Regions from separate parts of the Paenibacillus sp. 276b genome, predicted to be linked through region 3. Evidence: predicted binding sites of a transcription regulator. Region 3 holds the regulator's gene; each other region holds the start of a gene.

Region 1 (10,522 bases), on a different contig from region 3:
CCTTTGTATCTACGGACAGCTTGCGGATTTCCTTGGCGACAACGCCAAATCCTGCACCTGCTTCACCGACACGAGCAGCTTCGATGGCGGCATTCAGGCCGAGCAGATTCGTTTGCTCCGAGATTTCACGGATGAAGCTGGCGACCTGAGTCACGTTGCCTGATTTCTGTACAGCTTGTTTGGAGTTGTTGCGAATTTCTTCGGTGGTGGCGCTCAGCTCCTCCGAATGTGCAGCTACGTGCTGAACGCTGTCAATCAACTGGTTGGTCAGGTTTTCGGTAGCATTCATGAGCTGCTGCAGCTGATCCTGATCATCCATACTATAGAGCAGGTTGAATATAGCGATGACCTCGCCCTGTTCATTTTTGATCGGAAGGTAGGCGACATCAAACGGTACTCCAAATAACTCCTTCGGGTAATGATCAAATTGTTTGTCCGTACCGCCTTTCAGATCGGCAAAATCACGATTAGGCTCGAGCAGTGGATCACCTGCTTTGAACTCCAGTTGTTTTAACGACTCTCCTGCGGAAAAATACAGGAATTTCTCCCGGTCAATAATGGAAAGGGTTACATCTTGGCGAATCGTATCCCGAAAAAAGGGCATACATGCGATTAGTGATTGAATCATATCCATTGGAAAGGTCCATCTCCTCAATTTTCTGATCTGATAAACGATTGTTTTAAATTGTTATTTAATAACTGCCTATATCATATATCGTCATGCAATAAGGAATAAAATAGAGAGAAATGATAATATATGATCCTTTAGAAGAGTTAGCTGTAGTTTCAAATACCTTTAGCTTCTGCATGGTTGTTCCGGGTGTACCGGACGGTAACTGGCAGGACACGTTGAACTGGCGCAGGAGTACGTGTCAGCCATTTCGAGATTCGTTAAGTCGGATAAAAAAGACATTGCCAGATAAACAAATAGAATGATAGTAAATGAAAAAAGCCTCCGAAGGAATTCGGAGGCTTTTATTTGCATTCACAAGCTTTGTTTAGATTGAGGAATCAGCGGTTACTCGTTCTCTTGCTGTACGAGCAGCGTCCACCATGATGCTCAATGCATCTACAACTTCCGCTTTACCACGTGTTTTCAGTCCGCAGTCAGGGTTTACCCAGAACAGATCTGCTGGCAGCACTTGAAGTGCACGCTCAATCATATTCAACATCTCGTCCTTGCCTGGAACACGCGGACTGTGGATATCGTATACACCGAGTCCGATGCCTTTGTCATACGTATTCTGCTCGAAGCTGCCTACCAGTTCCCCATGGCTACGGGATGTTTCGATCGAGATCACATCTGCATCCAGGTCGCTGATGGCTTCAATAATATCATCGAACTCGCAGTAGCACATATGGGTATGCACCTGCGTTGTTGGTTTTACGGTAGCAGTAGCTAAACGGAAGGATTCCACGGCCCATTGCAGGTACTCATCCCACTTGCTCCGTTTGAGCGGAAGTCCTTCACGCAGAGCTGGCTCATCGACCTGAATCATCTCAATGCCTGCTTGCTCGAGCGCTTCAACCTCGTCGCGAATGGCGCGAGCAATTTGGTAGGATACTTCACTGCGTGGAATATCCGAGCGGACAAAGGACCAGTTCAGGATCGTTACCGGACCTGTGAGCATGCCTTTCACCGGTTTGCTGGTCAGTGTCTGGGCATAGGCCGTTTCTTTCACCGTCATCGGTTCATTGAACAGTACATCTCCGTAGATTACAGGTGGCTTCACGCAGCGTGAGCCGTAGGACTGTACCCAGCCATTTTTGGTGAAGGCGAATCCGGTCAGCTTCTCACCGAAAAACTCAACCATATCGGTACGTTCGAACTCACCGTGTACCAGCACATCCAGACCGATTTCCTCCTGGATGGTAATCCATTCTTGGATCTGTTCACGCACATAGGCATCATATTGCTCCGCATTCCATTCCCCTTTACGGAAGAGTGCACGTGCTTTGCGCACGTCTGCCGTTTGCGGGAAGCTGCCAATGGTTGTTGTTGGCAGCAGCGGGAGCGACCATTTTTGCTGCTGCAATTCGCGTCGCTCCTGGAATGACGCGTTGCGAAGCAGCTGCTCATCAGCATGGACCCCTGCAGGCGCACCACTCAGGCGTGTCCGTGATTCGGACTCGCTCAGCAGGTGCACCGCTTCGGTGCTTGCCTGGGCGCGGCGGCTGGCTTCAGCCAAAGCCGCTGCTTGGTCCGCCTGCTTTGCACCGCCGGACAACAACGTGCCGAGCGTCGCTATTTCCTCCAGCTTCTCGTCAGCAAAGGCCAGGGCATTGCGCAGTACCGGATCAAGCGCGCTCTCCTGAGCGGCAGTAACCGGTACATGCAACAGGCTGCAGGAAGGCTGAATGATTAGCTTGCCTTCGGCTGCGAATTCAGCCACCTGCTCCAGCAGCTTCGCCGTCTCTGCGAGATCGGCACGCCAGATGTTGCGCCCGTCGATGACACCGGCGCCCAACCATTTATCCTGCGGGAAGCCATGCTCCCGCAGGCTGGCGAGGTTGCCTTCATAGCCGTGGACCAGGTCCAGGCCGATTCCGGCAACAGGCAGTGCTGTCACGACCGGATAAGCTTCCACCGATTCGAAGTATGTTTGAAGCAGCAGCTTCAATTCCGGTGCAGCTTGTGCCAAGGCAGCATACACCTGTTGCAGCAAGGCTTCATCTTCGGAAGAGACAGCCAGCGTCAGAGCAGGCTCGTCGATCTGTACCCACTGTACGCCTTCTGCTTGAAGTTCAGACAGAAGCTGGGCGTATACGGGAACGAGGCGTGTGACGATCTCTGCGAAGCGTTCCGCGTCATAGCCTTTGGCGAAACGTACATACGAGTACGGACCGACGACGACCGGTTTACCTTCCAGCCCAAGCTCCTGCTTCGCTTCGCGATAGGCGGCAAGGGGTTTATTTTCAAGCAATGCAAATGCAGTATCATTATGAATCTCAGGTACGATGTAGTGATAGTTGGTGTTCAGCCACTTGGTCATCTCACAGGCTGTTGCCTGATCATTACCCCGGGCCATGGCGTAGTAGGTAGATACGGATACCGGTCCGCCTGTATGGTTAAAGCGCTCAGGAACGACGCCAAACATCGCGGATACGTCAAGAATATGATCATAGTAGGAGAAGTCGCCCACAGGAATCAGATCGAGCTGCTGTGCTTGCTGTTTCTTCAGATCTTGCAACCGAAGTGTGGTCAGCTCCTGATGAAGCGTAGATTCATCGATTCGGCCAGCCCAGAAGGACTCCAGTGCTTTTTTCCATTCGCGTCCCGCACCGATACGGGGGTAACCAAGGTTGCCTGTCAGTACTTGTGGCTGTTGTTGCTGTGATTGCGACATGTAAAATTCCTCCTCATTTATAATAGGTAACTCATCAAGTTGAAGCTATTGTGGTGTGTTTCTTTTGAAAGCATCAAAAAAAGGCATTCCTTCCGATTCCATACCCCGAGAAACAGGCATCATGAATGACGACTGTGCACAAAGATAGAATGGGAAAGAACACCTGCTATAAGTAGTTGTAGCGGTTGCTCTAACACCTTCCTATCTTCCGTAGGTCATGCGATGCTGTCGAAACAGGCAGGTCTCCTGGCTTGCGGATCATGGTCATATGCATTCCTTCCCGGTGGTTACACCAGTGGATTATATGCACAGACTCCCCGTATACAGTGGCGGGACCGCGACGGATTTACACCGTGCTTCCCTTTTAAGCCTGACCACGCATGTAGCGCGGTAGGCACCTGTTTCCGTGTGCAGAAATGTGCGTACACATCTCTGGCTATGAAATTGGCGACCAAGCATAGATGATAGATTGTATCATGATGCAATCGTCTTATACTTGCTCTTATGCTACCAATCATAGACGATAACCTAAGGGCTTGCAACATATATCATTAATCCGATCGGAAATAAAACAGTGCTCTATGAATCCTAGATATATTGGCAGATTTGACTCCTTAAAATGAACCATATCATCGCCCACGCTGTGCTTGATCCCCCTCAAATAAAAAAATCGTTACCATGCATCTAACTGCATGGTAACGATTGTCTGGCCAGCCATTGTTGCACCCACATTAACGATGCGCTGATTACGACTGCCACGAAAAGGAAGAGACACATCACGTTCAGCTGCGATATAAGGCCCGTCGATAATGACGTCGCATAGCCGGGATAACTCCGCCCGTGACGGGTCTGTAATCAATTCCTCATACACAAACCCCGTGTATGCCCATACAGTCAGATCAGGTCGTGCAGCCCGAAGCTGCCGAACCCAGGAGGAGCATTCTGCCGCAGAGAAAAAAGGATCACCTCCGCATAACGTTACCCCTTCCAGCAAGGGATGAGAGGTTACCTCATGCAAAATCTGCTGCTGCCGCTCCTCCGTAAATGGTTCGCCTGCACGGAAGCTCCATGAGCCGGGGCTAAAGCAGCCCGGACAGGCATGGCGGCATCCGCTGATGAACAACACGGCACGCAGGCCAGGCCCCTCATTCACCGATTCCGGAATGTAACCATACAGATTCAACGATGCTTCACCCGGTCTCTCACTTCGGCCTGCTTCGCCCCATTGAAGCGCACTTTATAGTCACCGGTCAGATATCCCGTCACCCGGCGCAGCCGCTGGAAATGCACGTGGGTTTCATGAGCCTCACATCCGGGACATACATCTCCAATAACGCCCTCATAGCCACAGGACGGACAGCGGTCAATCGGATGATTAATGGAGAAATACCCGATGTCCTGGGCCAGCGCGTATTGCACGATTCGTTGGAAAGCGGCGGTATTGGCCCTTACGTTCCCGTCGAGTTCGACATAAGAGATCGCTCCGGCATTACATAGTGAGTGGAAGGGAGCTTCCAATTCAATCTTGCGATAGGCAGGAAGGGAATGATAGACCGGAATGTGAAATGAATTGGTGTAGTATTCCCGGTCATTGACCCCCGCGATGCTGCCGTATCGCTCACGATCAATCTTGGTGAATTTGCCGGACAGTCCCTCGGCGGGCGTAGCGAACAAGGTGATATTCAGGTTATGCTGCTCACTCATCCGGTCACAGAATTCTCTCATCGTACGAATGATATTCAAGGCTTCTCGATGTACATGGAGGTCTTGTCCATGGTGACGGCCATATAGAGCGGTCATACATTCAGCAAGTCCGATAAAACCAAGGGATAACGTACCATGTTTCAACAGATCGGCGACCGGTTCATTCGGAGCCAATTGTTCACCGCCTTCCCATACTCCTTCCCGCATCATGAAGTCCGATGCTTTGGCAGGCTGGTTCATCTGAATTCGATACCGGTGCAGCAGTCCATCCGTAGCATTGTGCATGACGGATTCCAGCGCCGTATAGAAGCCAGCCCGGTCAGCGATGGCTCTTGCTCCCTGGCAGATCCCATATCGAATGCCGAGCTTGACCAGATTGATGGTGTTAAAGGACAGATTGCCTTTGCCGCTCTGACGATTGCGTCCGAAGCGATCAGCCAGTGTGCGTGTCCGGCATCCCATCGTCGCAATGATCGTATCGGGATCTTCCGGTTGATAATAGAGAAGGTTGAAGGAAGCATCCACATTGACAAAGTTCGGATACATGCGCCGTGAGGAGCAGGTCACAGCAAGCCGGAACAAGTCGTAATTCGGATCTCCCTCAGATTGATTAATTCCTTGCTTGCACTGGAAAATATGTTGTGGGAACACGGGCGTTTCTCCGTTACCCAGGCCCCGAATGGTCGCTTCCAGCAACGACCGGGACACGAGCCGACCTTCGGCTGAAGTGCACAGCCCGTAGTTCAGCGAAGTGAACGGAATCTGTCCCCCAGCACGACTGCTCATGGTGTTCAAATTATGGATCAGAGATTCGGCAGCCTGTTCGGTCTCCAGTTCCGTTTCTTCACAGGCAAAGGCAAAGGCTCGAGGACACTTCTCCTTTGCTTCATCGCTATCCAGATGCAGTTGCTCATCCTCAATTGGGGCAATCTCCCCAAACAGCCGTTGCCCCTTCCGATAATGCTTACGGAACGAACGCTTCACATAAGGTGCGAGATCCCAGTCGATTTTATTGGCGGATACACCGCCGTACTGGCTGTTTTGCTGGGATTGAAAAATAATGGCCACCAGTGCCATGGCAGACATGATTGTCTGTGGTGTACGAACCGAACCGTTGCCGGTATTGAATCCGGAGGCCAGCAGTCGGTCAAACGGAATAAAGATACAGTTGGTCGTTCCAAGGGCATACTGATCCAGATCGTGTACATACAGATCGCCGTTCTCCACAGCTAGAGCGAGCTCCTTAGGCAGCACATGACGCAGAGCATGCCACTTGGCGGTCTCCGAACCGAGCCTGCTCATCTTGCCGCTGAACGAGTCTCCGTTCAGATTGGCATTCTCCCTCAGCGTATCGGCATCTTCAGCACCAATAATTCGTCTTCCCAGGTCAGATAGAAGATCAGATGCCGGTGGAGAGGCATACTCAAGCATGTTCATATCAGTTCCTCCTAAATAATGAAATTGAAATTGTATAGGGATAATGTCCATTCATTGAACACTACATGTAGAGTTTCTTTATCCATTTATAAACTATATATTGTTATTTAGGTGTGATAATGATCACATGGGAGAGGCTGATCGACTGTCATGATTTATAGCCCTGAATGATAAATGTTTTCAAAGCTGGAGGGTAAGCGTATAATTTCTATTTACCGTGCAAGTTCAGTTGACGATGCTTGAAAAAAGGATAGAAAACTTCATATATGAATAGTTTGTGACAGCTGTTTTGGAACATTTGATCCCTCGTTAATCGATTGAATCATACTGTGGGATACGGATTTGAAGTGCAGCTAAAACAAGAGAGGTGAATCATGGGAACGTTAGGCATTACAAGGGGCTTCTATGAAAATATACAGGAAGCCGCATCCCATATTGTAGATGTATTAAGCGGTATATTAAAGGTGAACACCATTTTCGTTGCCACGAATGATGGCGTGACGAATGTTATTATGGAAGCTTTTAACCGCGAGGAAGAGTTGATCGCCAAAGGTAGTGAACTTCCATTTGAAGCGTCATATTGTAGCTTGGTCTTAAGAGATAAGGGCAGCAGTCTGATCATCACGGATACATGTGAACATCCCCTTACGAAATCAATGGACGTAACAAGCGGACTGGGCAATCGTTTCTTTGTGGGGATTCCCATTATGCGGAGATCCGGGGAAACGTTCGGCACGATCTGTCTGATGGATGACCCTGATTATGTGATCAGTGAAACGGATATGAAAACTCTGCAAGCCATGGCCGTTTTTCTCGGATATGTTGTGGATCTGGAAGATACGCTGCAAGTCCAGGAACAGAAGCTGAGTGATTCGGAGCAACTACAAGAGCAGTTGCAGGCAGAGAAGGAACGTGCGGAGTCTGAGGCAATGACCAAGACGCAGATGCTGTCGCTGATGAGCCACGAAATACGTAATCCGCTGAACGGCATTCTGGGATTAACGGATCTGATGCGTACACCAGATATGTCGGACGAGCAGGCAGAATATGTGAATATGATTGAAACCAGCGGTAACATTCTGCTCTCCCTGCTGAATAATATGATGAGTTTTAACGTCAATGACGCAGGCAAAACGGTTGTACACGATGATCCATTTGATCTGGTAGCCACGATTGAGAATACCGTTTATCTCTATGCGGGACTGGCGCTGAGCAAGAACATTGAGCTGGGATTGAACCTTGATCTGAATGTGTCCCAGGTTTTTGTCGGGGATGAGATCAAGATCGGGCAACTATTGGCCCATGTCATTCAGTATGCTCTAGATTCAACACGGACAGGTTCGGTATTGGTTACGGCAACCGTAGCTGGTGGAGATGCAGAGGAGGCAGGTACGCTTCAACTCCATGTGAAGTACACCGGACGTATGTTGTCTTCGGACAATAAGCTTAGATCATTTAACAATTTGGATGGAAATATAAGTACACAGAAGCTGGTAGGAACCAATCTCGGTTTGGCGGTCAGCCAGAATCTTGCCATCCTAATGAACGGCCGTATTCAGGTGCATGGCATGGGAGACAAGGAGACAGAATTCGAGATCTGCCTGCCGCTCCGCAGACATTGGGAACTGCCTCAGCTTGCCAATATTCAGCATCGACTGAAGGGCAAAAAGGTGCTGCTTGCCAAGGACCCTGACATTCTGCAAGGGGCCTCTTCCCTGATGCGCAGATGGGAGATGGATGTGCATATGACCTCAGTTACCACCGAAGCGTACGACTGGATTCAGGAGGGCTTTAAGCCTGATGTGGCCGTTGTGGATATGGGACTGTTGGAGGGTGGTGCTGTGGATTTTGTACACAAGCTGAAGCGCTTGGTTACAGATTCACCGGTCATTGTTCTGATCCCGTATGGCATGCATATCGATCCACATGAAGCGGAGGTCTTCGATGCGGTCCTGACCAAGCCGGTGAAGCAGGCTGATTTGTTGAATGCGTTAAGCATCATTGTGCATTAAGAATATGTGAACATATATTAAACTGGCGCACCTGTTACGGGTGCGCTTTATGTTGTTATTTTGAAGGAAGAGGAAGCTCGAACAAGCAGCTCCGAGTCGACTTTAAATACACGTTTGTCCTGAAAATCATTTGTATTCATCGTATCAATCATCTTCTCCATAAGAATGGCCCCCATCGTATACTTGGGCTGGTTCACCGAACTTAGCGTAGGATGAATGTATTTGCTGATTCGATTGTTGTCCACACCTACGATAGCCAATTGCTCAGGGATGCGTATCCCGTATTCCATACATGCTTTGTATACACCTAGCGCCATTTCATCATTAGCCGCATATACAGCGGAGAAGGACAGGCCTTTGTTAAACAGTCTTTTGATGGCCTCGTACCCACCTTCCTCATTGAAGTTCCCATTCTCGATCAGTTCGGGACGGAACGGAATCTGATGATTGCGCAGGGCCTTCAAGTAACCTTCTAGCCGTTCATAGCTGTCAATTGCTTCAGGATAACCGTTTAAGAAAACGATATTTCGATGTCCGGCCTCAACGAGATGCTGAACAACTTCCTGGGAGAATTTCACGTTGTCTGTATATATACACGGGATCTGATCATGTTCGATATATTTGCCAACGATGCCAATGCGATACCCCTTATCCGCAAGCTGGAATAATTCCTCATCCGCCAGCATGGGCGTGATAATGATGACACCGTCAATGGTTCGATCCAGCAGCAAATTAAGATAATCGACTTCTCTCTCTTTCAGGTTATGAGCATCACATATAATGACCTTGTAATGGCGGGCATAGGCGATGTTCTCAATGCCTTTTATAATTTTGGCATAATAGGAGTTGTTAATATCGGGAACGATTACGCCAATTGTCATGGTTCTCTGTGAACGAAGATTCTTGGCTGCTGCGTTGGGGTGATATCCCAATTGCTCGATGGCGCGCATCACCTTATCTTTGGTCTTGGTGCTTACTTTGCTGTGCTGATTAATGACCCGCGATACGGTTGCCGGGGACACACCTGCAATGGCAGCTACATCAATGATTTTGACATCCATATTCTTCACAACTCCAAATAAGTGATTGACAATTAATTCAAATCCATTATAATTCCAATTGAAAACGATTACAAGTTATAACCGATTGAAACAATAATTGGGATAGTGGAGGAATAAAGGGTTTAATATTCAATAAAATGTAATCGATTTCACTAACTCCAGTTGTGATAAATAGCGGACATCCATGGATTGTCCCCCTCGTACACCCGCTGTTTATATAGCATTACCGTTACCTGTCGTGAGTGCTGCATCCTGGTTCAGTCATACCTCAAGATATGACCATTTAAGGGAGGCGTCAACATGTTGAAGAAGAGCACTATTATGCTATTGTGCAGCTGTCTGCTGCTGGGACTGCTGGCTTCGGCCGTAGGTTCACCGAAGGCCAGTGCGGCTTTTGGATCAGGGGATTTCCTGAAGGCTAACGGGACGGTTGTTCGCAATAATTCGGGTACAGGCAACGTGGTAAATCTGCGTGGTACAAACTTGGGTGGCTGGCTGCTGCAGGAAGAATGGATGACGCCCTCCGGGGCGGTAGATGAATACACGCTGCGTCGCACGTTGACGAATCGTTTTGGTGAATCGGGTGCACAGAGCCTGATCAATGGATATCAGGACAACTGGATTCAGGCTGGTGATCTGGATAACATCAAGAACTGGGGCATGAACGTTGTGCGTGTGCCGATCTATTGGGAGGATTTTATGAACACCAGCGGTGTCATGAAGCCTGATTCGGTTACGTTCCGCAAACTGGATTGGCTGATTGATGAAGCGGGCAAACGGAACCTGTATGTCATTCTCGATCTGCACGGTGCACCGGGAGCCGCCTGTCCATGGCATTCCTGCGGTCAGGAGAATTCCAACCAACTGTGGACTAATTCTACATACCAGAACTGGACTATTCAGATCTGGGAACGGATGGCGACACGTTACAAAGGTAATCCAACTGTTGCCGCGTACGACC
Region 2 (10,522 bases), on a different contig from region 3:
CTTCCATGTGTAGCCTTTTTTGAACGATCTCTTCTAAAGAGATCATTATTTTCTGTGTGAGACATGAGTTCCCCTCCGCATTTCTGTATTGAGAATGATTATCACATGATGATTATACAGATGTTACTCAGCGAAGAAAATAGAAGAAGATGTCTACTTTCGCCCATTACCGGGCACTAAATAGCAAGTTTACTTCCTGAAGCAGAAGTTCATGCCGATTGGCTGTATGTTCCAGGATCGGTTCGCTTAACCAATGTCCTCCCTGTGTCAGATAGACTTGTCGGTTTCGTACGGCATGCAGCTGTTTCCAGCTTTCCGCATGTTGAAGCCTCTCCCACACCATCAGGGAATGATGGTCCTTCATAACACTAACGATGATGACGTCCGCATCGAATGCAGCAAGCTGTTCGGCTTCCACGTATCTGGTAAATTCGATCTGATCCACACCCGAAGCCGCTGCAATCTTCAAATCGTCATAAAATACGGTTCCTGCTCTTCTACCCCAGATCTGAATGCCCCGGGGAGACACACTTAATGCGATTAGCTTACCTTGCTGAAACGAATGAGGAATATAATGAAGAACCGTTTCCACCTTTTCCTCATATCGAAGAAGCCATCTTTCACTTTCATTCTCCCGATCCAAAAAACGGGCCGTTCGCCGCAGATGTTGCCGCCAATCCTCTCCGTGCCAACTTAGAAACAACACCGGTGCGATGTGCCGCAGCTTCTCTTTCTCCTCTTCGGGGATCATCTCGTCCAATGCAACAATCCGGTCTGGCCTGGCCCGCATCAATGCTTTGAGGTTGAAATCATAGTCGTGGCTGAGTGCTACCTTGACATCATAACGATATTTCCGACGGTAATCATCTGTCCAAAACTGATCAATGGGCGCTGCGAAGGGGATGATTTGCAGGGTCAGCAAATGCCCGATATTGGGCCAGCTGTACGCGGCTGTTTTGCATTTCCTGTTCGCAATATATGTACGAGGCGGTAATCCCACCTGCTTTTTGAATTGGCTGCTGAAATAGTGTTGGTCCTTGAAACCTGCCAACAGAGCAATGTCTTTCAGTGGTTGTCCTGCTTCCATCAGACGCTTGGCCTCGTTGGTGCGAATCTCTTGCAGATAGTCCATCGAACTCTGACCGAACTTCTCTTTGAATGATCTCATGAAATAATAGCGGCTCATGCCCGCTTCATCGGCCAGGTTCTCGACTGTGATTGTATCCTGATAGTGATGCAGCATGTATTTCCGTGCTCTCTCGAGTGCGTTCTCGTGTTGGTTCTGCTTCTTGAACAGAAGATGCAGCAGGTCCTGGAAACCTGTTTGGCTTGCGAAACGATCTGTTGAATCACCGGTATGCCAGTAACAGACGATTTTTTCGCAAAGTTGCTGCACCTGTGCATCTGGAAACGTGATTGACCTACCAAGCTCCGTCAACAAATGCTCAGAGGACACCTTCTGTCCTTCATATGGAATGATGCCGATATGAATCCGGTATATGATCTGCTCTCCATCCGTTAAATAAACGGTCTCGACCCGTTGGCCTGGTAATACTAAATGGGCACTATTTGGAACGAACGGATGCGGTATGCATCAATGACGATATTGCCGTGACGATTTGCAGCAACAAGAATGACATGGTCTGGTGTTTCTTCGTATACCAAACGATAGGCCTTGTCGACCGAATCCTTGAATACGTTCTTTAATCCATACCATGCGAGATCTGCTGCTGTCTGTCCTTCACCCTCTGGGTGATTTTGTTGTAAATGTGTCATCATAGCGCATCCCTCTTTTCGAATCTTCTTCAAAATTCTAAATGATAACAATTCTCAATGTCAATCATAATTCTCTCATGCACCAAATATCGTGTCTTCGAATATGGATATCTACTAAGCCACAAATTTATTAAACCTAGTAATAGAGCCCATTCATCCGGTTTTTCACAAAATTGATACCGATAAGCATTTGACAAAGCTATATATTGATATAAAATTAAGAAATAGATCTATATATAGTGTTTGTTTTTGATCACCTTTCATTTGTCAAGGAGGATATGATAGTGCTAATTGTGTATGATTCGATAACCGGGAATGTTAAGAGGTTTATTTCCAAGCTTCAACTGCCGGCTGTTCAGATTCAGAATCAAATGACGATTGATGAACCGTACGTACTTGTGACATATACAACAGGTTTTGGACAGATACCTGATAAGGTGTCTTCTTTTTTGCAAAAAAACTCTGCATACCTGATTGGCGTGGCCGCCAGCGGTAACCGTAACTGGGGTGAGCGTTTTGCCAAAAGTGCAGATTTGATATCTGCATCTTATAACGTCCCGGTTATTAGTAAATTTGAATTATCGGGCTCCAAGAGAGATGTGGAGTATTTTGAACAGGAGGTGAGCCGCATTGCGTCATATTGAATTAAATAACATGCTGCTAAAGCGCGACTCTGATGGCTTCTTCCAGTTACATAAGGATAAAGAGGCTGTAGAGGAGTTTATGAGAGAAATCAAAGATAAAAGTATGGCATTTGCCAACATTGATGATCAAGTCAAATTCATGATTGATCATGATTATTACGAGGATTTCTATGCTTCCTATACAGCTGACCAAGTTAGAACCGTATTTGAAATTACGCGTGGCTATCAATATAACTTTCCTTCCTATATGGCAGCTTCTAAATTCTATACTGATTATGCATTGAGAACATATGACCGCAAAACATACCTTGAGCAATATGCGGATCGAGTAGCAGCCGTAGCACTTCATCTGGGTCAAGGACACTTTGATACGGCTTGTTTGCTGTCTCGTTCTATGATGGAACAGCGTCTTCAACCGGCAACCCCTACTTTTCTAAATGCGGGAAAAAGTCGGCGCGGTGAACTGGTTTCTTGCTTCCTGCTTGAAATGGATGATTCACTGAACTCCATAAACTATGTACTAAACACTTGTATGCAGTTATCCAAAATCGGTGGTGGAGTGGCTGTCAACCTGTCGAAGTTGCGTGCTCGTGGTGAAGTCATTAAAGGGGTTGAAGGTGCTGCTAAAGGCATCACGCCTGTTCTCAAGCTGATGGAAGACGGCTTCTCCTACGCTGATCAGATGGGTCAACGTAAGGGGTCTGGTGCAGCATACTATAATATTTTCGGTTGGGACGTTATGGAACTGCTGGATAGCAAAAAGATTAATGCGGATGAGAAAATCCGGCTGAAAACTCTCTCTATCGGACTTATTGTCCCTAATCGTTTCTATAAGCTGGCTCAAGATAATGAGCCCCTGTACCTCTTCGCACCTTATAGTGTCTACAAGGCGTATGGAACACATTTGGATGATATGGATCTGGACGTGATGTATGATACCTTGCTGGCTGACGACCGCGTGAAGAAGAAAAAATCGCTCAGCGCACGGGATATGCTGACCAAAATAGCGATGACTCAACTTGAATCCGGTTATCCCTACATCATTAATAAAACCAATGCCAATCAAGCACATGCCTTGAAAAACGTAGGACAAGTCAAAATGTCGAACCTTTGCACAGAGATCTTCCAGCTCCAAGAAACTTCTGAAATTACAGACTATGGTCAACCGGATATTATTCGCAAAGATATCAGCTGCAACCTGGCCTCCCTCAATATTGTTAATGTTATGGAGAGTGGCAAGATCAAGGAATCCGTTCATGAGGGAATGATCGCACTAACCTCCGTCAGCGACATGACACATGTAGCCAATGCTCCCGGTGTGGCAAAAGCCAATTCCGAAATGCATTCCGTTGGCTTGGGTGCCATGAATCTGCACGGTTACTTAGCCAAAAACAGGATTGCTTATGAGAGCTCGGAGGCCAAGGATTTTGTACGTACCTTCTTTATGACCATGAATTATCATTCTCTGGAGAAAAGTATGGAGTTTGCAGAGCAAACGGGTCAACGGTTCTATGGATTCGAGCAATCGGACTATGCGACTGGGGTATATTTTGATCGTTATGTGACTACGGATTACCGTCCCACCACATCGAAAGTACAAGAATTGTTTAACGCCATTGCTGTTCCGTCTCCTGAAGATTGGAACCTGCTTAAGTCTAAAGTGATGACAAATGGTCTCTATCATGCCTATCGCATGGCTATTGCTCCAACGGCCAGCATCTCTTATATCCAAAACGCAACATCCAGTGTAATGCCCATCGTGGAACAAATTGAGACACGGACCTATGCCAATTCAACCACGTATTATCCAATGCCCTATTTGCAAAAGGATAATGTCTTCTATTACAAGTCAGCGTATCAAATGGATCAATTCAAGGTAATTGATTTGATTGCGGAGATTCAGCCGCATGTGGATCAAGGCATCTCAACCATTCTGCATGTAAACAGTGATGTATCCACGCGGGAGTTGGCTCGCTGCTACCTGTATGCTGCTCATAAAGGGTTGAAATCTCTGTATTATACAAGAACCAACAAGCTGACGATGGAAGAATGCATTGCTTGTTCAATATAAATAATTTCCCTTTAGGGTATTACGATTGGAGTTTGATATACCATGCCGGCAATTCAAGCTGTGAACTGGAATCGAGCGGATGATGATTTCACACTGATGTTCTGGAATCAGAATATTATGCAATTTTGGACCGATGATGAGATTCCTTTATCCGATGATAAAATGACCTGGGGCATGCTCAGTGATATAGAAAAAGACGCTTATATGAAAGTCTTGGGCGGCTTAACCCTTCTGGATACGATCCAGGGTGGTGTAGGTATGCCGCAGATTATGGAGCATGTCGATGGACTGCAACGCAAAGCAGTACTTAGTTTTATGGCGATGATGGAACAAATTCATGCGAAATCATACAGTAGTATTTTCACCACATTGGCATCAACCGAAGAAATTGACAGTGTATTTAAATGGGTGGAAGAAAATCCATATCTGCAAACCAAAGCGACGATTATACGTCAGTATTACATGAATATTGAAACTTCAAAAGATCTGTATATGGCAATGGCTGCATCCGTTCTTTTGGAAAGTTATTTGTTCTACAGTGGATTTTTCTATCCACTCTATTTAGCCGGACAAGGCAAACTTACATGCAGTGGTGAGATCATTGATCTGATTCTGCGGGATGAAAGTATTCACGGTGTATATGTGGGGGTGTTGGCCCAGGAAATATACGCAAGCTTTGATGAAACGCAGCGGAACGATGTGTATCAAGGTTTGGTTGATCTAGTACAGCTTCTTCATCAGAATGAATTGCAATATACGAAGGAATTATATACGCCCATTCATTTGACAGAAGAAGTGGAAACCTTCCTGCGTTATAACGCAAACAAAGCGATGATGAACCTCGGGTTTGAACCATTATTTGATGACGAGGAAGTCAACCCGATTGTATTAAATGGAATCAGTACACATACCAAACAGCACGACTTTTTCTCTAAAAAAGGCAACGGGTATATCCGTACTCTGAATGTAGAACCTCTGACGGATGATGATTTCAAGTTTGAATAAGTCATAAAGAATCATAGTAAGGCTGCTAACGTCTAGCCTATGAATATAAATCAAGAAGGCTGTTCCTCCCAGAGGAATAGCCTTCTTGATTTACTTTTCGAGCAATGAAATCAGTCTTTGCAGCAGAACAGGCTCTTCCTTGCGGAATTGCTCCAACCGGAGTCTTACCTTCGCAAACACGGCTTTGTCTTCACGAATTTCATGACGGATGTATTGATCCCTTAGCTTCATTGCCCTGGTGGTTATATCCTGATAACCATTCACAAGTTCTTCGTCGTAGGGGATCATCCCCTCATCTATCAAGTAGGTAATCCGTTCACTCATCATTTTTTTGTGCTCCCAGAGCACATGAAGATGCCTCACATCGTTACGGTCACCGAGACGAGGATCATTGCTCTCTACTGCATCATAGTACATTTGCAAATAGTCGTAGACGTCAATTCCGAAAGCCTGTTCGTCATCAGGAATGTAATTAATGCGATTCAGATGAGTCTCTCCGTTCAGGTAATCATGCAGTTGGTCGAGTGCTACGATTCTATCGAAAGGATAAGGAGAATGCGGCTCATATTTGTAAAAATAAGTGTGATGATCCGCGGTGAGCCCCTCTCTGAGCAGATGTCTCATGGAATGGACAGCATCCAGGAATTCCGTGAATGGAATCTGTACATTGCGGTAAACTCCCGTATGGTCGAACATGGAAGCATCAAAAAAACGATTGTCCCAATCGAAACCGTACAGAAAAAGATGATGAGGAAACGGTTCCTGCTGATAGGCCGCCGCTGGCGGTAGCTTCGCTTCGTCCAAAAACACGACACAATAATAGCCGCTGCGAATCTGATCCGCGAAAAATTGGGGCCAGGCGTCCAGCGCCAAATGCTCCAGAATCGTATAATTCACAGAGCATGTGAGTAGAAATGGATTATTGAAATTCAATTCGTTGGGTTTACCCCGAAAAAAATCGATATAAAACTGTCTGCCATCCTCCAGAAAGGTTTTCTTGCAGGACAACTGAATGAAGTTGCTGTAATACCAAGGAATCGTTTCCTCATGTGCACTGGTAATCGAAAGCGTGTAAGCCCACCTCAGAAATCCTTTAAGCGGCGGATTTAACACGGGCAGCTGAACAGCATTCATTCTTTCTCCCCCTTAACTGCTTGCACTACTATATCCCTTTACAGCCTGTTTCCAGAGCAAACGTATAACTGTGAAGAGTATAAGCGAAGCGACCAATGCCAGTCCTGTATAGAGCCAGCTGAGCTGTCCTAGCAGGAACATCGGCCCGAAATTGGTAATCAGGAACAGCGGAATGACAAAGGTACCGATCCGCCGGACCCAAGTTGGGTATATTGCCATTGGAAAATTGTTGGCATCCCAGGCGGAATGGGCGATCTCCGATGCAGAACCCGTCTGAACGAACCGAAATGACAGTAATGCAGGGATAATCATTAGACAGTATGTGATGATAACGGAGATGAATAACAGCAGCATAAACCCGGCTAGCTGGAGAAACGTCAGGGGTATGTCCATAGCATGCCAGCCAATACCAACCATGACGAAACCAACTAAAATATCAGGGATTGGCAGGGCCAGATCGACATAACGCAAAGAAGCCATGAATTGAAGAGAAACCGGCTTCGTTAACATTAGATCAAGTGAGCCGTCCTTAATATATTCCGGAATTTTCGTGAAATTGGTGAAAAACAGCCCGACATACATACCTGTCACCACGGTGTGCATGCCTATAAATAGTAGCAGCCCTTCGGGCGGTATGCCATCGACGTGAAGATCGGTGCGGAACACGACGAGTACATATAACAGTTTGGCGAGCAGGTAGACGGATTCCACCAGCAGGCTCATCAAGAAATTGCCTCGAAACTCCATCTGGGCAATGAGACAATTTTTGATGAACATGCCATACAAATGTGCGTATTTTCTCATGGCTTTAAACATATGGAATCTCCGCTACCCCCCAACCGCTGAATATTTCTTCATGGATATGCGCCACGTTAGACGGGATAGCCATAAGAACAGGAGTATCCATCCCAACTGGATGAGCAATCCTTGATACATCGCCGCCACTTCCGTTTTGCCGCTGAGCACATTGACCGGAAAATAAATGGTATACGGAAACGGCGTGTACTGAAGTGCCTCCACTATCGAATCCCCGAAAATCTCCAACGGAAACATACCTCCGCTCAGAATATTCACGAGCAGACTCGTAATGACGAAAAAATAAGAGATTTCATTTAGATAAAAAGCACTTGCACAGATGCAATAAGAGATCAAGAAATTGAGCAATAGCGCCCCCGACAACGTAACGACGAACAAGATCAGCCGTATGACCTGGAACTCAAGCACACCACCGGCAGATGAGATCCAGATAATTCCGACGAGAAGCACAGCTGTAACGCCGTAATAGATCGCCTTCTGTCCGAAAAAGGATACTAGCCGATATCCGAAGTAACTAACCGGTTTGATCAAATACTTGTTGAGGCCGCCGTTCTTGATATCGTCGACAATCTGGTGCTCGAACTGGGTAGCGATCAGCTTGGATACCAAGCCCGCCAAAATCGTATATAAAATAATTTGATTATATGAATACGAGAATAGCGCCGTTTCGCCGGAATGTTGGTACACCGCTGTCCATATAAAATACTGGACAAGAATCGGAAACGCGGCTCCGAGAAGACCGAGAAAGAAGTGAAATCGGTATTCCATCGATTGCTGCACACCCATCGAAAATACAGCCGTATACAATTTGCGTCCATTCATCCGACGGATTCCTTTTGGTAGAGCATCGATATACTCTCCTCGATCGGCACATCCTCAATCGTCCAGTCAACGATTGGAAACGAATCGAGCATAGCACGCGACACTTCTTTTAGACGGTGTTTGGGCAGTTCCAGAACAACGCTGTAGTCGTCTGCGCTGATCATTTTCCCGAATTTGGCCAGCCGCTGCTCGGCAACTGGTTCCGAGAACTGCAACTTTACAATTTTGTGCTCGCCAAACAGATCATTAATCTTATGAAGATCTCCGTCATACAGAAGACTTCCTTCGTTAATAATGATTGTCCGTTTGCACAGGTCCTCCACGTCCTTCATGTAATGGCTCGTCAGCAGGATCGTGGCGCCAAACTGCTCATTATAGTATTTCAGAAATTCCCGCACCCTCTTCTGAGAGGGGAAATCCAGGCCGATCGTTGGCTCGTCAAGATACAGCAGCTTTGGTCGGTGGATCAGAGCTGCGATTAGCTCCATTTTCATACGTTCACCCAAGGACAGCCTGCGAACCTGTACATCCAGCAAGTCTTGCACATCAAGCATCTCTGATAGTTCGGCAAGACTTCGACGATAGAGATCATCCTCGACGTCATATATACATTTGTTCAAATAAATCGAATCGCTGGCAGGAAGGTCCCACCAAAGTTGATTTTTCTGACCCATTACAATGGAGAACAGCCGTTTGAATTCGTTCTTTCGCTCCCAAGGTACATAGCCAAGTACGTCGGCTTCTCCGCTTGTGGGATATAAAATGCCCGACAACATTTTGAGCGTTGTGGTTTTACCTGCTCCGTTCGGACCCAGAAATCCAACGCACTCCCCGGGGCCGATATCGAAGGAAACGGATTTAACCGCTTCCTTCACAAGTGATTTGCGAGCAAATAAGTTTTTCAGTGAATGTTTGAGTCCTGCTTCTTTCCGGTAATATACGAACGATTTGTGCAGTTCCCGTACACGGATAAAGTCCATCCCCGCTCCTCCTGAATGATTGCATGTTTTCCCTTATTGGCGGCTAAAGTTAAAGCGATTAAACTCCGTTGTTATACAGAAGCACGCATTTGGAGCAAATCGGTGTCAGACCGCAGGCCAGAATCTCGCGTTGTTTTCGCAGATCCTCACCGTGGAAAATATCGGCCACACTTTCTTCGTATAAATTACCGACACTGAATTCCGGAAAAAATTTGCATGGATTGACCTTACCGTCTGGCATCACGTCCATCCGGTTCGAGATCGAGAAACACTTGGTCCGATTCATGGCTGGCTTTTCGCTACCTCGAATAAAACCTTCTACCTCTTCGGGCTCCAGCGCAGGCTGATAGCGGATACGTACATTCCACACTCGTGAATTAACTCGTTTAAATTCCTCGATTAATGTGTCAAAACGGTCAGGTGAGATGTGAAACGTGAAAGAGTGCCAGCTATTCTTGTGGTCACTCGCAAAGCGGGAGGCAAGGTGCGGAAAGTGCGCATCAAAGTAGGTGTCCATTTTTTCCGCCGTATCGGAAGGGATGTACCATGGGAAGCAGAAGTACACGGAATCAACGCCCAGCTCTTCAAAGAATTCCATCAAGCTATACAGCTGATCGACCATCTGGTCATTTACTGTCAGGGCTACGGACACTTTGCCTTTGTACAAGCCCTGCTTTTGCAGATCCAACAGCAGCTGTATGGCGTGAATCACTTTTTTGAAAGTGCCTTTACCCCGAATCGCGTCATTCTCCTTCTCGAATCCTTCCAGGCTGACCAGCATGACTAAATTTTTAGACATTTTCAAAATGGAATCCAGCTTTTGTTCAATGAGAATCGCGTTTGTGCAAATGGTCGTATGCCGGTCTTCCTTAGCCAGCAGTTCTGCCAGTTCATCGAACTTAGAGTAAAATAGCGGTTCTCCGCCCCACAGGAACACACGTGATTTGCGTTCTCTCGTTTCGGCGAGCAGTTTCTCCACGACGGGAATCTCGATTTCGTCTCTCTTCACTTCACTGGCAAAGCCGTGATGGAAGCCATCTGGATTCCATTCAAAGCAATGCTTGCAGCGCAGGTTACAGCCGTTATTAAGCTTGATTCCGATCTCATAAGGCACGGGTGCGGCATACGTCGGGTCCTCCCGGCGTTTCCTTCCCGTTTCCGCGAGTGGAACGAGGGTTCTTTTCATATTTTGAAATGTCAGCTTATCAAACGTAACTGCTGTTTTCGGCTGCATGCGTTTTCCTCCCCAAATGATTGATTTTTGATCGCTGCTC
Region 3 (10,522 bases):
TTTCTATCGTAAGCCGGTTGTACACGCAGCGGACTCTTCTCCTGTTATTGTCGATGTGCATGCAGAAGCGACCGCGATTATTGACATCGCTCTTGCACGCAGTGAGCAACATTTCTACGATTGTTTGATCGTTACGGAAGAAGACCGATTGCTGGGTGTGTTGACGATGAGGGATGTTATGTCCCTTTCCCGTAAACTGCAGCATGTGGCTTCGGAAGAACGTGTACATATTATTACACAGAGCAGACAGGAAATAACGAGAATCAACGACTCCGTCACCAAACTGGTTCAAGCTGCTCAAAAGGCTGGGGTAGAAGCGTCTCAGATCATGCAGTTGTCCGAACGGGGAGCGAGCAGTCTCAGTCAGGTTGATGCTTCCTATAACCGTGTATATCAGCATATGGAGGGTCAGCAGAAACACGCTGATGACATGCTGAGCTCTATCGACATGGGTTCCGGGATGGCACGTTCCATTCGTTCATTGGCTGACCAAAGTGGGTTACTCGCTATGAATGCTTCCATCGAAGCGGCACATGCGGGGGAGTACGGACGGGGTTTCCAGGTCGTTGCTGGTGAGATTCGTGCACTAGCCAAGCAGACCCGTGAGGTTGCGGGAAATATGTCCTCTTTACTGGATGATATCGGAGGATTGACCAGACAGACTGTAGAACTGGTGAGAGCAAGCGCGGCAGAGATTGACAGCAGCTCCGTTCATGTAAACGAAGGAGGGGCTGCATTCAAACAGCTGAACACGGCTGTGGCAGGCATGTCCCATATTGCAGAGGATATCGCGAAGGAAGGCAAAACGGCTGGAGAATTGGCCGAGCACATTCGGGAGAGACTGGAAGATATGGTCCAGGCGGATGACTAAATGACGGTAGGATAGGCATCATTCATACGCAATGATCGGATAGGAGGGTCATGGGTGTGAAAGATGTCTCTTTTTACATTCCGTTAACATGAAAGTGATACTGTTTTTACAATGAGAGGGTAGGATATTATAGATGACCGAGAGCCAAGTTCAATCATTGGCATCGGTCTACGTAAGGGAATCTGGTTGTCCCTGCCGCGAAGGAGAAGTGAACATCCATGAAGGACCTCATTCACATTGAAGGACTTAATTTATACTATGATACGCATCACGCGCTTAAAAATATATCGATGGACCTGCCGGAGAAGACGGTTACCGCGTTTATCGGTCCGTCGGGCTGTGGTAAATCGACCTTGCTTCGTACATTGAATCGGATGAATGACATGATTCCGGGCGTACGTGTGGAAGGACAAGTTATGTTGGACGGTTCCGACATTTATAGCAATGAGATTGAAGTAGAGACGCTGCGCAAGCGGGTCGGAATGGTATTTCAGCAGCCTAACCCTTTTCCAAAATCGATCTACGATAACGTGGCCTACGGACCACGACTTCACGGGGTGACGCAAAAAGCCGAACTGGATCGTTTGGTTGAGCAGAGTCTTGTTCATGCTGCACTGTGGGATGAAGTAAAGGATGTGCTCAAAAAATCGGCACTCAGTCTCTCTGGTGGACAACAGCAGCGCCTCTGTATTGCACGTGCTCTGGCCGTGCAGCCTGACGTACTGTTGATGGATGAAGCAACGTCTGCACTTGATCCAATCTCAACGCTCAAAATTGAGGAACTGGTCAAGGAATTGCACCACAAATACACAATTGTAATGGTAACCCACAACATGCACCAAGCTGCTCGTGTATCGGGTCGTACGGTATTTTTCCTGAACGGAGAAGTGGTGGAGGCAGCGGATACAGAAACATTGTTCTCCACACCGCAAGATTCCAGAACCGAGGATTATATATCCGGACGGTTCGGATAAGCTAGCTGAGTTCGAACGATCCCGGCGTGTCCGGAGATGATGGATAAGGAGGACATGGAATCTATGATTCGCAGAAGAGAATTTGATCAGGAGCTTGAGGAACTGCGCACACTGCTTCGGCAAATGGGTGAGCATGTTGGCACAGCGTTGGATGGTGCTATTGAAAGTTTACAGACGATGGATGCCGAGAAAGCTCAGGTCATCATCAAGAATGATGCGAATCTGAATGCCTTGGAAGACAAGATTATGGAATTGGGTTCCAAGCTCATCATTACACAACAGCCGGTAGCGAAGGATTTGCGACGCATTATTGTTGCCTTCAAAATCTCAAGTGACTTGGAGCGTATGGGTGACCTTGCGCTGGATGTGGCCAAAGTGACCCTTCGTATGGATGGGCAGGAGCTCATTAAACCGCTTGTGGATATTCCAAGAATGGCGGAAATCGTGAAGTCCATGATTGAGGAATCCATTGAATCCTTCCTGAAAGAAAATACGGATCTGGCCTACAAAATGGCTCAGACCGATGATCAGGTTGACCAATTGTACAGTCATATGATCAGTGACCTCTACTCGTTTATGACAGACCATCCAAATAAGGCTTCCCAAGCGATGCTCTTGATGTTGGTAGGACGTTATATCGAACGGATTGGTGACCACGCAACAAACATTGGTGAGAGCACGGTGTATCTGGTAACAGGAAAACGCCCTGATTTGAATCAATAGGTAACCGTTTTTAGTGGAATTGGGGTATTATTCGTAGCGAAATGAAGGGACTTTCTCTCGGGCGGCCTGTGAACAGGCAATCCGCGGAGGGAGTTCCTTTTTTTTGCAGGCCAGATTATGGCCTATAAAGATGACTATTTTTTTTGTTGTAACAGGTGTGTATGGTATCATGAGAGTAGATGTGATTGAAGGATTGACCATACGATACGCGAGGTGCTGGAATGGACAAGTTTATTCTTATAGATGGAAATAGCATTATTTACAGGGCGTTTTTTGCAATGCCACCGCTAACTAACTCGAAAGGCTTGCACACCAATGCGGTGTACGGCTTCACCACGATGCTGCTGCGCTTGCTGGAAGAGCATAAACCGACACATGTGATGGTGGCATTTGATGCAGGCAAAGTTACGTTCCGACACGAAGGTTACCAGGAGTATAAGGGTGGTCGGGAGAAAACACCGCCGGAGTTGTCGGAACAATTTCCGCTGCTGAAAGAGCTGCTTCAGGGCTTCGGGATTGCCCAGTTTGAGCTTGCAGGGTTTGAAGCGGATGATATTATCGGAACATTAACGAAACGTGCGGATGAAGCCGGAAGACAGGTTCTCGTTGTGTCAGGTGACAAAGATATGCTGCAGCTTGCCTCTGAACATGTGCATATCGGGCTTACGCGCAAAGGGGTAACCGAGATTGAGCTATACGATCCCGCTCAGATCAAGGAGCGCTATGGTCTGACCCCGCTGCAAATCATTGACCTCAAAGGTCTGATGGGCGATGCGTCCGACAATATTCCGGGCATTCCTGGTGTTGGAGAGAAAACGGCTCTGAAGCTGCTGCACCAGTTCGGTTCGGTTGAGGAAGTTCTTAACGGCACAGGTGAGCTAAAGGGCAAAATGAAAGAAAAAATTGAGGCTCACGCCGAAGATGCACGTATGAGCAAGCAGCTTGCCACGATCCACCGTGAAGTTCCATTGGAACAAACTTGGGAAGATATGCAGTTTGCTGGCTTAAAAGAGGAACTGGCAGGTCCGGCTTTGGCCAAGCTCGAATTCAAGTCTTTGCTAGAGCGCCTGTCATTCCGTGCAAGTGTAGTTTCTGAACAGGAAGCCGTTCCGGCGGCCGTAGTGGAATCCTCCATTGCAACAGAAGAAACGATTAGTGAACTGTTCAGTTCACTCGAATCCATTGATGTGCTGCATGTGGAGACACATGGTGATAACCCGCATCAGGCGAAACTCATTGGACTTGCTGTTGGTTCAGCCGAAACCTATACATTCCTGTCTTCCGAATTGCTCCAGTCAGATGCAGCTGCCCCAGTACGAGAATGGCTCGGCAATGCAGATCAACCCAAGCGTGGTTATGATCTACATCGTGTTGATCTGGCACTGCATGCGCATGGCATTGAGTTTGCTGGAGCGTCCTTTGATGTGCAATTGGCTGCCTATTTGCTTGATCCAACTGAATCGAATCAGACGATTAGCGGCCTGACCACGAAGTATGGTCTGCCTTCCCTCGTGGAGGATGATTCGGTTATGGGCAAAGGTGCAAAATACAGAGTGCCTGAGGCGAATATATTGGGCGATTTTCTATGTCGTAAAGCGGCGGCAGTAGCAGCCATTATTCCACTCCAAGAGCAGGCACTGGAGAGTAATGAGATGAACGCACTTTTCCATGAACTGGAGATGCCATTGTCACGTATTCTTGCAGATATGGAGAAACAGGGGATTAAGGCTAATACGGCAGATTTGAAGGCTTTGGGTAGTGAGTTCGAAGAAAATATAAGCAGGTTGATGGCGGAAATCTACAAGCTTTCCGGTACGGAATTCAATCTGAATTCACCGAAACAGCTGGGTGAGATTTTATTTGATAAACTCGGTTTGCCTGTGGTGAAGAAAACAAAGACAGGATACTCTACGGATGCCGAAGTATTGGAGAAGCTGGCTCCATATAATGATGTAGTCAAACATATTCTGCAATATCGTCAACTTGCCAAGTTGCAGTCCACATATGTAGAAGGACTGCTCAAAGAGATTTCAGATAAGGATGGCAAGGTGCATACGTTTTACCGTCAGACGATTGCGGCTACTGGACGTCTTAGCAGCCAGTTCCCGAACTTGCAGAACATTCCGATTCGGATGGAGGAAGGCCGTAAAATCAGAAAGGTATTTGTTCCTTCCGAACCAGGGTGGTCCATTTTGGCAGCAGACTATTCGCAGATTGAACTGCGCGTCCTTGCACATATTTCAGATGATGAGCGGCTGAAGGAAGCTTTTGTCCAGGACATGGATATCCATACGAAGACGGCCTCAGATGTGTTTGGCGTGAAGCCAGAAGAGGTGGATGGAGACATGCGTCGTTCTGCCAAGGCGGTTAACTTTGGTATCGTATACGGGATCAGCGACTACGGTTTGTCTCAGAACCTGCACATCACGCGGAAAGAGGCAGCACAGTTCATTGATCAATACTTTGAAGTATTCCAGGGTGTGCGTCGATATATGGATGATATTGTGAAGGAAGCCCGTCAGGATGGTTATGTCAAAACGTTGTTGGAACGCCGTCGTTATCTGCCAGAAATCAATGCAAGCAACTTTAACCTGCGTTCCTTTGCTGAACGGACAGCAATGAATACACCGATCCAGGGAACTGCGGCAGATATCATCAAGCTTGCCATGGTACAGATGGATGAAGCACTGCGTGAACGCAAGCTGAAGAGCCGCATGCTATTACAGGTGCACGATGAGCTTGTATTCGAAGTGCCTGCGGATGAAATGGAACTGATGAAAGAGCTGGTTCCTTCGGTGATGGAAAAAGCATTGGAGCTGTCAGTGCCGCTAAAAGCGGAAGTCAGCTACGGAGAAAACTGGTACGAGGCTAAATAATAGATCCCAAGCGGGTTTTCCGTTATTTTACAAAATATTTTTCAACTGTTTTCGACACAAGAAGGGGTCCCGCTGAGCGCCATCTTCCGTTATAATATAGGGGAGGTGAGAACATCATGCCGGAATTACCGGAAGTCGAAACAGTCAGAAGAACATTGAATCAACTTATTGTTGGCAAGACCATTGACTCCGTTACCGTTAGCTTGCCGCGGATTATTCAGCGGCCGGACGACATAGATGCATTTGCAATGGAACTTAAGGGACATACCGTGATCGGTGTGGAGCGCAGAGGCAAGTTTTTGCGTATTTTGCTGGACGGGCTGGTGCTTGTCTCCCATCTGCGGATGGAAGGCAGGTACGGGGTATACCAACAGCATGAGGAAGTGGAGAAGCATACCCATGTTATCTTTCACTTTACCGATGGTACAGAATTACGTTACAAGGATGTCCGTCAATTCGGTACAATGCATCTCTTCAATGCAGGGGAGGAACTGGTATCCAAACCTTTGTTAAAACTGGGGCTGGAGCCGCTTGATCCTGCGTTTACTGTAGCTGCATTCCGTGATGCTGTTGGCAAACGCACGACCAAAATTAAAGCCGTCTTGTTAAATCAGGCATATGTGGTCGGCATCGGGAATATTTATGTGGACGAGGCCTTGTTCCGCGCTGGAATTCATCCAGAAACCATTGCCAAGACATTAACCGAAGCCCAGTTAACCGTGCTGCATGAAGCGATCGTGGTTACGCTCCAGGATGCGGTGAATGCAGGAGGTTCCTCCATCAAGTCCTATGTCAATGGACAGGGCGAGATGGGAATGTTCCAGCATCAGTTGAAAATATATGGACGCAAGTCTGAACCTTGTGCAACGTGTGGCACATTAATCGAGAAGAGTGTTGTAGGTGGTAGGGGCACGCATTACTGTCCAAACTGTCAACCGCTGCTCTAAATCGTTGATGGGTTTGGTAGCATGAACGAAATCGTCAAATTGTAGCACCCTTGGATTCCTCCCTCCATATACTGATATGGCAGAAATAAGCGGGCGTATACCCATACTGGCAGCCGCCAGTTGGAACGAGTTCCGCACAGGGGAGGAATCCGGGGTGCTGCATCATTTTATTTCATTACTGGCGCTTGCTTTGGCGCTTAGTTTAGATGGTTTTGGAGTCGGGATTACATATGGGCTGCGGAGAACTAAAATTCCGCTGTTATCCATTGTCGTCATTTCCATCTGTTCGGGTCTGGTTATTGCATTATCGATGCAAGTAGGTGTGCTTCTGTCTCATGTCGTATCTCCGGACGTGGCTTCAATTGTTGGAGCGGTTATTCTGATCGGTATTGGCGCATGGTCGTTGCTGCAACTCATTCGAAAACGGGGCAAGGAACAGCTGGAAACGGACAATGGAGTGGGTGAGGGAACAGGAGCAGGAACAATCCGCAGTAATACGCAAGCCTCACCAGAAGCTCAGTCGAAGGGCAGGAATCAGGTGCTCGCGCTGGAGCTTGAGCCATCTGCTTCTGGAGGATCTCTGGAACGAATGGTCTTTACACTTGAGCTGCGGAAGCTGGGTGTGGTTATTCAGATCCTGCGTAGTCCCTCGAAGGCGGATATGGATAACTCGGGCAGTATATCCGTCCAAGAAGCGATGTGGCTGGGGATAGCCCTTTCTCTGGATGCTTTTGGTGCAGGATTAGGGGCAGCATTATTGGGATTTCCGACTTTGTGGACAGCATTAGTTATTGCGTTGTTTAGTGGGGCATTTCTGTCACTGGGCATGAAAGTTGGGTTGCGCTTTGCTGCTCTGCGGTGGATGCGAAGATTATCTGTGTTACCTGCGCTTTTATTAATGTTTATGGGAATAATGAAGTTGTTGTGAGGTGAAATAATGAATATTGGCTTAACCGGCGGGATCGCGACAGGCAAAAGCAGCGTGTCCGCCTTTCTCGCCAGTAAGGGAGCGTTGCTCATTGATGCAGATGTTATTGCCCGGGAAGTAATGCTGCCCGGGCATCCCGTTTTGGCTGCGGCTGTTCAGCGGTTCGGACAAGCCATATTGAATGAGGACGGAACACTGGATCGGAAAAAGCTTGGCAGTATTGTTTTTCAGAATCCAGAGGAACGTAAGGCACTTGAGGCTATTACACATCCAGCGATCCGCAAGGAGATGCGCGAGCGCGCTGCTCTGTACGAGCTTGAACATCCGGACAAGCTGGTCGTATCGGATATTCCGTTATTGTACGAGTCAGGGCTGGAGGATGGCTTCGAAGAGGTGATGGTTGTTTACGTTCCGAGGTCAGTGCAGCTAGAACGACTGATGAGCCGGGATGGAATGACGGCAGAACAGGCAGATGCCCGTATAGACGTGCAGATGGATATTGAAGATAAGAAGCAGCGTGCTGACGTGGTTATCGATAACAGCGGCTTGTGGTCAGAGACGGAGCAGCAACTCATTTCATTTTTGCATCGTAAGGGCCTAATATGAGATTGCTGCGTAAGAAACGGGTACTGTTGTTGATGTTTGTGTCTTTTGTATTGGTGCTGTTCCTGAATACCAATTGGATGTCATGGTTCTATCCGATTCATTATAAGGAAGAGATTCGGGCCCAGTCTCAGAGTTATGAGGTTGATCCGTTTCTCATCGCTTCCATCATCAAGGTGGAGACCAATTTTAAGACAAGCAAGGAATCCAAGAGAGGTGCCATCGGATTAATGCAGCTGATGCCTGACACCGCGAACTGGATTATGGAGCAAGCCAAAATTCCGGGAACCTCATTGGAAGAATTGAAGCACGAGCCTGAAAGGAATATCCAGCTGGGCACCTGGTATCTACGTAATCTGTCAGATCAATTTGACGGGAATGAAGCGGCTATGATTGCTGCTTACAATGCAGGTCCAGGTAAAGTGAACTCATGGTTAAGGGATGGCGTATGGGACGGTTCATTCGAGACGGTCAAAGATATTCCGTTTGGTGAAACCCGGCACTATGTACAACGCGTCATTTATTATTATAATCAATATGTAAAGATCTATAATACGTTCTAAGTTAAGACACTTTGGATTCATGCTCTAAAATAAGTAGAAGCACCGAGCAGGCCGGTTGTTCACCGGCCGCTCCATGCTCCTCTGTGTACCGTATTACGATGCAGATATTATTGGTATTGACCTGCCAATTGCTGTTCTGCAATTGTTACCAGACGCTTCGTGATGTATCCACCGATCGAACCGTTCTCGTAAGAAGTCATGTTACCTTGGTATCCGTCTTGTGGGATGCTGATTCCGAGTTCTTGAGCAACTTCATATTTCAGTTGTTCGAGAGCTGCGGAAGCTTTAGTTACCACCAGGTTGTTGGAGTTACCATTGCTTTGTGCCATTGCTGTTCACCTCCTCGCGGTTGGTAAAAGTATTATGTGTCGGCAATACGATTTTCATAACTAAATGCATGCAGGCAATTTCTGGTAAAAAGTAAAACGTGGGAAGTGATCTGATTTGAAATGTCCTTATTGCGCCTACCTGGGCACAAAGGTGCTTGATTCAAGGCCGGCCAATGAATCAAAATCGATTCGTCGTCGTCGTGAGTGTGAGCAATGTAGCCGTCGATTTACAACTTTTGAAATGGTGGAAGAAACACCGCTGATCGTCATCAAGAAAGATGGCAGTCGTGAGGAATTTAGCCGGGACAAGATTCTCCGTGGCCTGATTCGGGCTTGTGAGAAACGTCCGGTCTCTGTGGAGACACTGGAAATGATGGTATCTGAGGCAGAGAAGTCTCTGCGAAATACAGCCGATGCAGAAGTAGAGAGCCGTCAGATTGGCGAACTGCTGATGGAACAGCTGTTTCCAGTGGATGAAGTAGCCTATGTGCGCTTTGCTTCGGTGTACCGTCAATTCAAAGACATCAATATGTTCATGAAAGAACTGAAATCTTTATTGTCCAAAGACAACAACGAGGATTAGTGAAACGGGTAAAAGGGGAAGAGCATTCTGGGGTTACCATCTGTGTGTTCCAGTAAAAAGGTTGTTCTTCTCCAATCACTTTAGCTTCAAGAAAAAGTTGTTGACAGCAAAAGCTGTATTTTATATGATATAGGAGTCGCCTGCGGAGCATTGCAGTGTTGGACAACTTGTTACATTCATAATTTGGGGCCTTAGCTCAGCTGGGAGAGCGCATCGCTGGCAGCGATGAGGTCAGGGGTTCGATCCCCCTAGGCTCCATACAAGAACATCATATGGACTCTTAGCTCAGTTGGTAGAGCAGTTGACTCTTAATCAATTGGTCCAGGGTTCGAGTCCCTGAGAGTCCATCAAAAAGAACGGCAGAGATGCCGTTCTTTTTTTATTAGGAGACAACTTGATTGCTTTTATACAGTCACAGAGTCTTTAAGTGGCAAGATGCATAACTATCTGACGAACTTGTCGTGCTGCGCCGTGGGAAGAAAAACAAATTCCTGACCCGACTTGAATTGAAAAACAAAAACCAGGGTGCCGTAAATGAAGTGACCCCTTAAAGTTAGACAAATATTTTTATGCAACCTGTATGGCATGAATTCGGTATTGTACCGGGCTCATGCCTTTTAATTTTGACTTAATGCGTTTGTGATTGTAGTAATCGATGTATTGTGCTAGTTCTTGCTTGAAGTCATCTAGACTTTCAAACTCATTAAGATAGAGAAATTCTGACTTCATAATGCCAAAGAAGTTCTCCATTACTGCGTTATCGTAACAATTTCCTTTGCGTGACATGCTCTGGATAATCGCCCGTTCCTTCAAAGCATGTTGATACTGCTTCATCTGGTAGTGCCAGCCTTGATCCGAATGCAGGAGGAGCTCATCCTCGTTGGATAAGCGTTTAAAAGCTTTATTTAGCATGTCGGAGACTAATGAATAAGTAGGGCGAGATCCTACTGTGTACGTGATAATTTCACCGTTAAATAAGTCCAGAACAGGTGATAAATAAAGCTTTTCTCCAAACAACTTAAATTCCGTAATATCGGTAACCCATTTCTCATTTGGTTTTTCTGCTTGAAAGTTACGATCCAGTACGTTTGGTGCAATGTTACCCACTGTTCCTTTATAGGAACG

The links. The regulator NrdR, encoded in region 3, represses ribonucleotide reductase genes. The targets are predictions, from matches to a motif close to AACACNATATATNGTGTT.
Region 1: BLV50_RS17020 (anaerobic ribonucleoside triphosphate reductase) is a predicted target of NrdR. The motif match lies at 6,546-6,563, and genes of this name have one in related genera.
Region 2: nrdI (class Ib ribonucleoside-diphosphate reductase assembly flavoprotein NrdI) is a predicted target of NrdR. The motif match lies at 2,003-2,020, and genes of this name have one in related genera.

What each region holds. Positions count from the first base shown of each region.
Region 1 covers NZ_FNRR01000003.1:213,192-223,713, reverse strand. Annotated here, with positions in the region: gene BLV50_RS17035 (methyl-accepting chemotaxis protein) at 1-634, opposite strand, end outside; gene metE (5-methyltetrahydropteroyltriglutamate--homocysteine S-methyltransferase) at 999-3,347, opposite strand; cobalamin riboswitch at 3,566-3,764, opposite strand; gene nrdG (anaerobic ribonucleoside-triphosphate reductase activating protein) at 4,021-4,530, opposite strand; gene BLV50_RS17020 (anaerobic ribonucleoside triphosphate reductase) at 4,527-6,488, opposite strand; gene BLV50_RS17015 (hybrid sensor histidine kinase/response regulator) at 6,863-8,500, shown strand; gene BLV50_RS17010 (LacI family DNA-binding transcriptional regulator) at 8,548-9,561, opposite strand; gene BLV50_RS17005 (cellulase family glycosylhydrolase) at 9,862-10,522, shown strand, end outside.
Region 2 covers NZ_FNRR01000001.1:2,095,640-2,106,161, forward strand. Annotated here, with positions in the region: gene BLV50_RS33740 (ABC transporter substrate-binding protein) at 167-922, opposite strand; partial or broken gene BLV50_RS33745 (helix-turn-helix transcriptional regulator) at 1,019-1,243, opposite strand; gene BLV50_RS08830 (hypothetical protein) at 1,555-1,776, opposite strand; gene nrdI (class Ib ribonucleoside-diphosphate reductase assembly flavoprotein NrdI) at 2,061-2,420, shown strand; gene nrdE (class 1b ribonucleoside-diphosphate reductase subunit alpha) at 2,407-4,491, shown strand; gene nrdF (class 1b ribonucleoside-diphosphate reductase subunit beta) at 4,534-5,496, shown strand; gene BLV50_RS08850 (hypothetical protein) at 5,587-6,630, opposite strand; gene BLV50_RS08855 (ABC transporter permease) at 6,643-7,446, opposite strand; gene BLV50_RS08860 (ABC transporter permease) at 7,459-8,268, opposite strand; gene BLV50_RS08865 (ABC transporter ATP-binding protein) at 8,265-9,248, opposite strand; gene BLV50_RS08870 (radical SAM protein) at 9,307-10,482, opposite strand; gene BLV50_RS08875 (glycosyltransferase family protein) at 10,454-10,522, opposite strand, start outside.
Region 3 covers NZ_FNRR01000002.1:1,119,439-1,129,960, forward strand. Annotated here, with positions in the region: gene BLV50_RS16110 (methyl-accepting chemotaxis protein) at 1-871, shown strand, start outside; gene pstB (phosphate ABC transporter ATP-binding protein PstB) at 1,090-1,845, shown strand; gene phoU (phosphate signaling complex protein PhoU) at 1,909-2,568, shown strand; gene polA (DNA polymerase I) at 2,790-5,444, shown strand; gene mutM (DNA-formamidopyrimidine glycosylase) at 5,561-6,391, shown strand; gene BLV50_RS16135 (manganese efflux pump) at 6,546-7,319, shown strand; gene coaE (dephospho-CoA kinase) at 7,329-7,925, shown strand; gene BLV50_RS16145 (lytic transglycosylase domain-containing protein) at 7,922-8,485, shown strand; gene BLV50_RS16150 (alpha/beta-type small acid-soluble spore protein) at 8,593-8,814, opposite strand; gene nrdR (transcriptional regulator NrdR) at 8,930-9,397, shown strand; tRNA gene BLV50_RS16160 (tRNA-Ala) at 9,583-9,655, shown strand; tRNA gene BLV50_RS16165 (tRNA-Lys) at 9,672-9,744, shown strand; partial or broken gene BLV50_RS16170 (IS3 family transposase) at 9,965-10,522, opposite strand, start outside.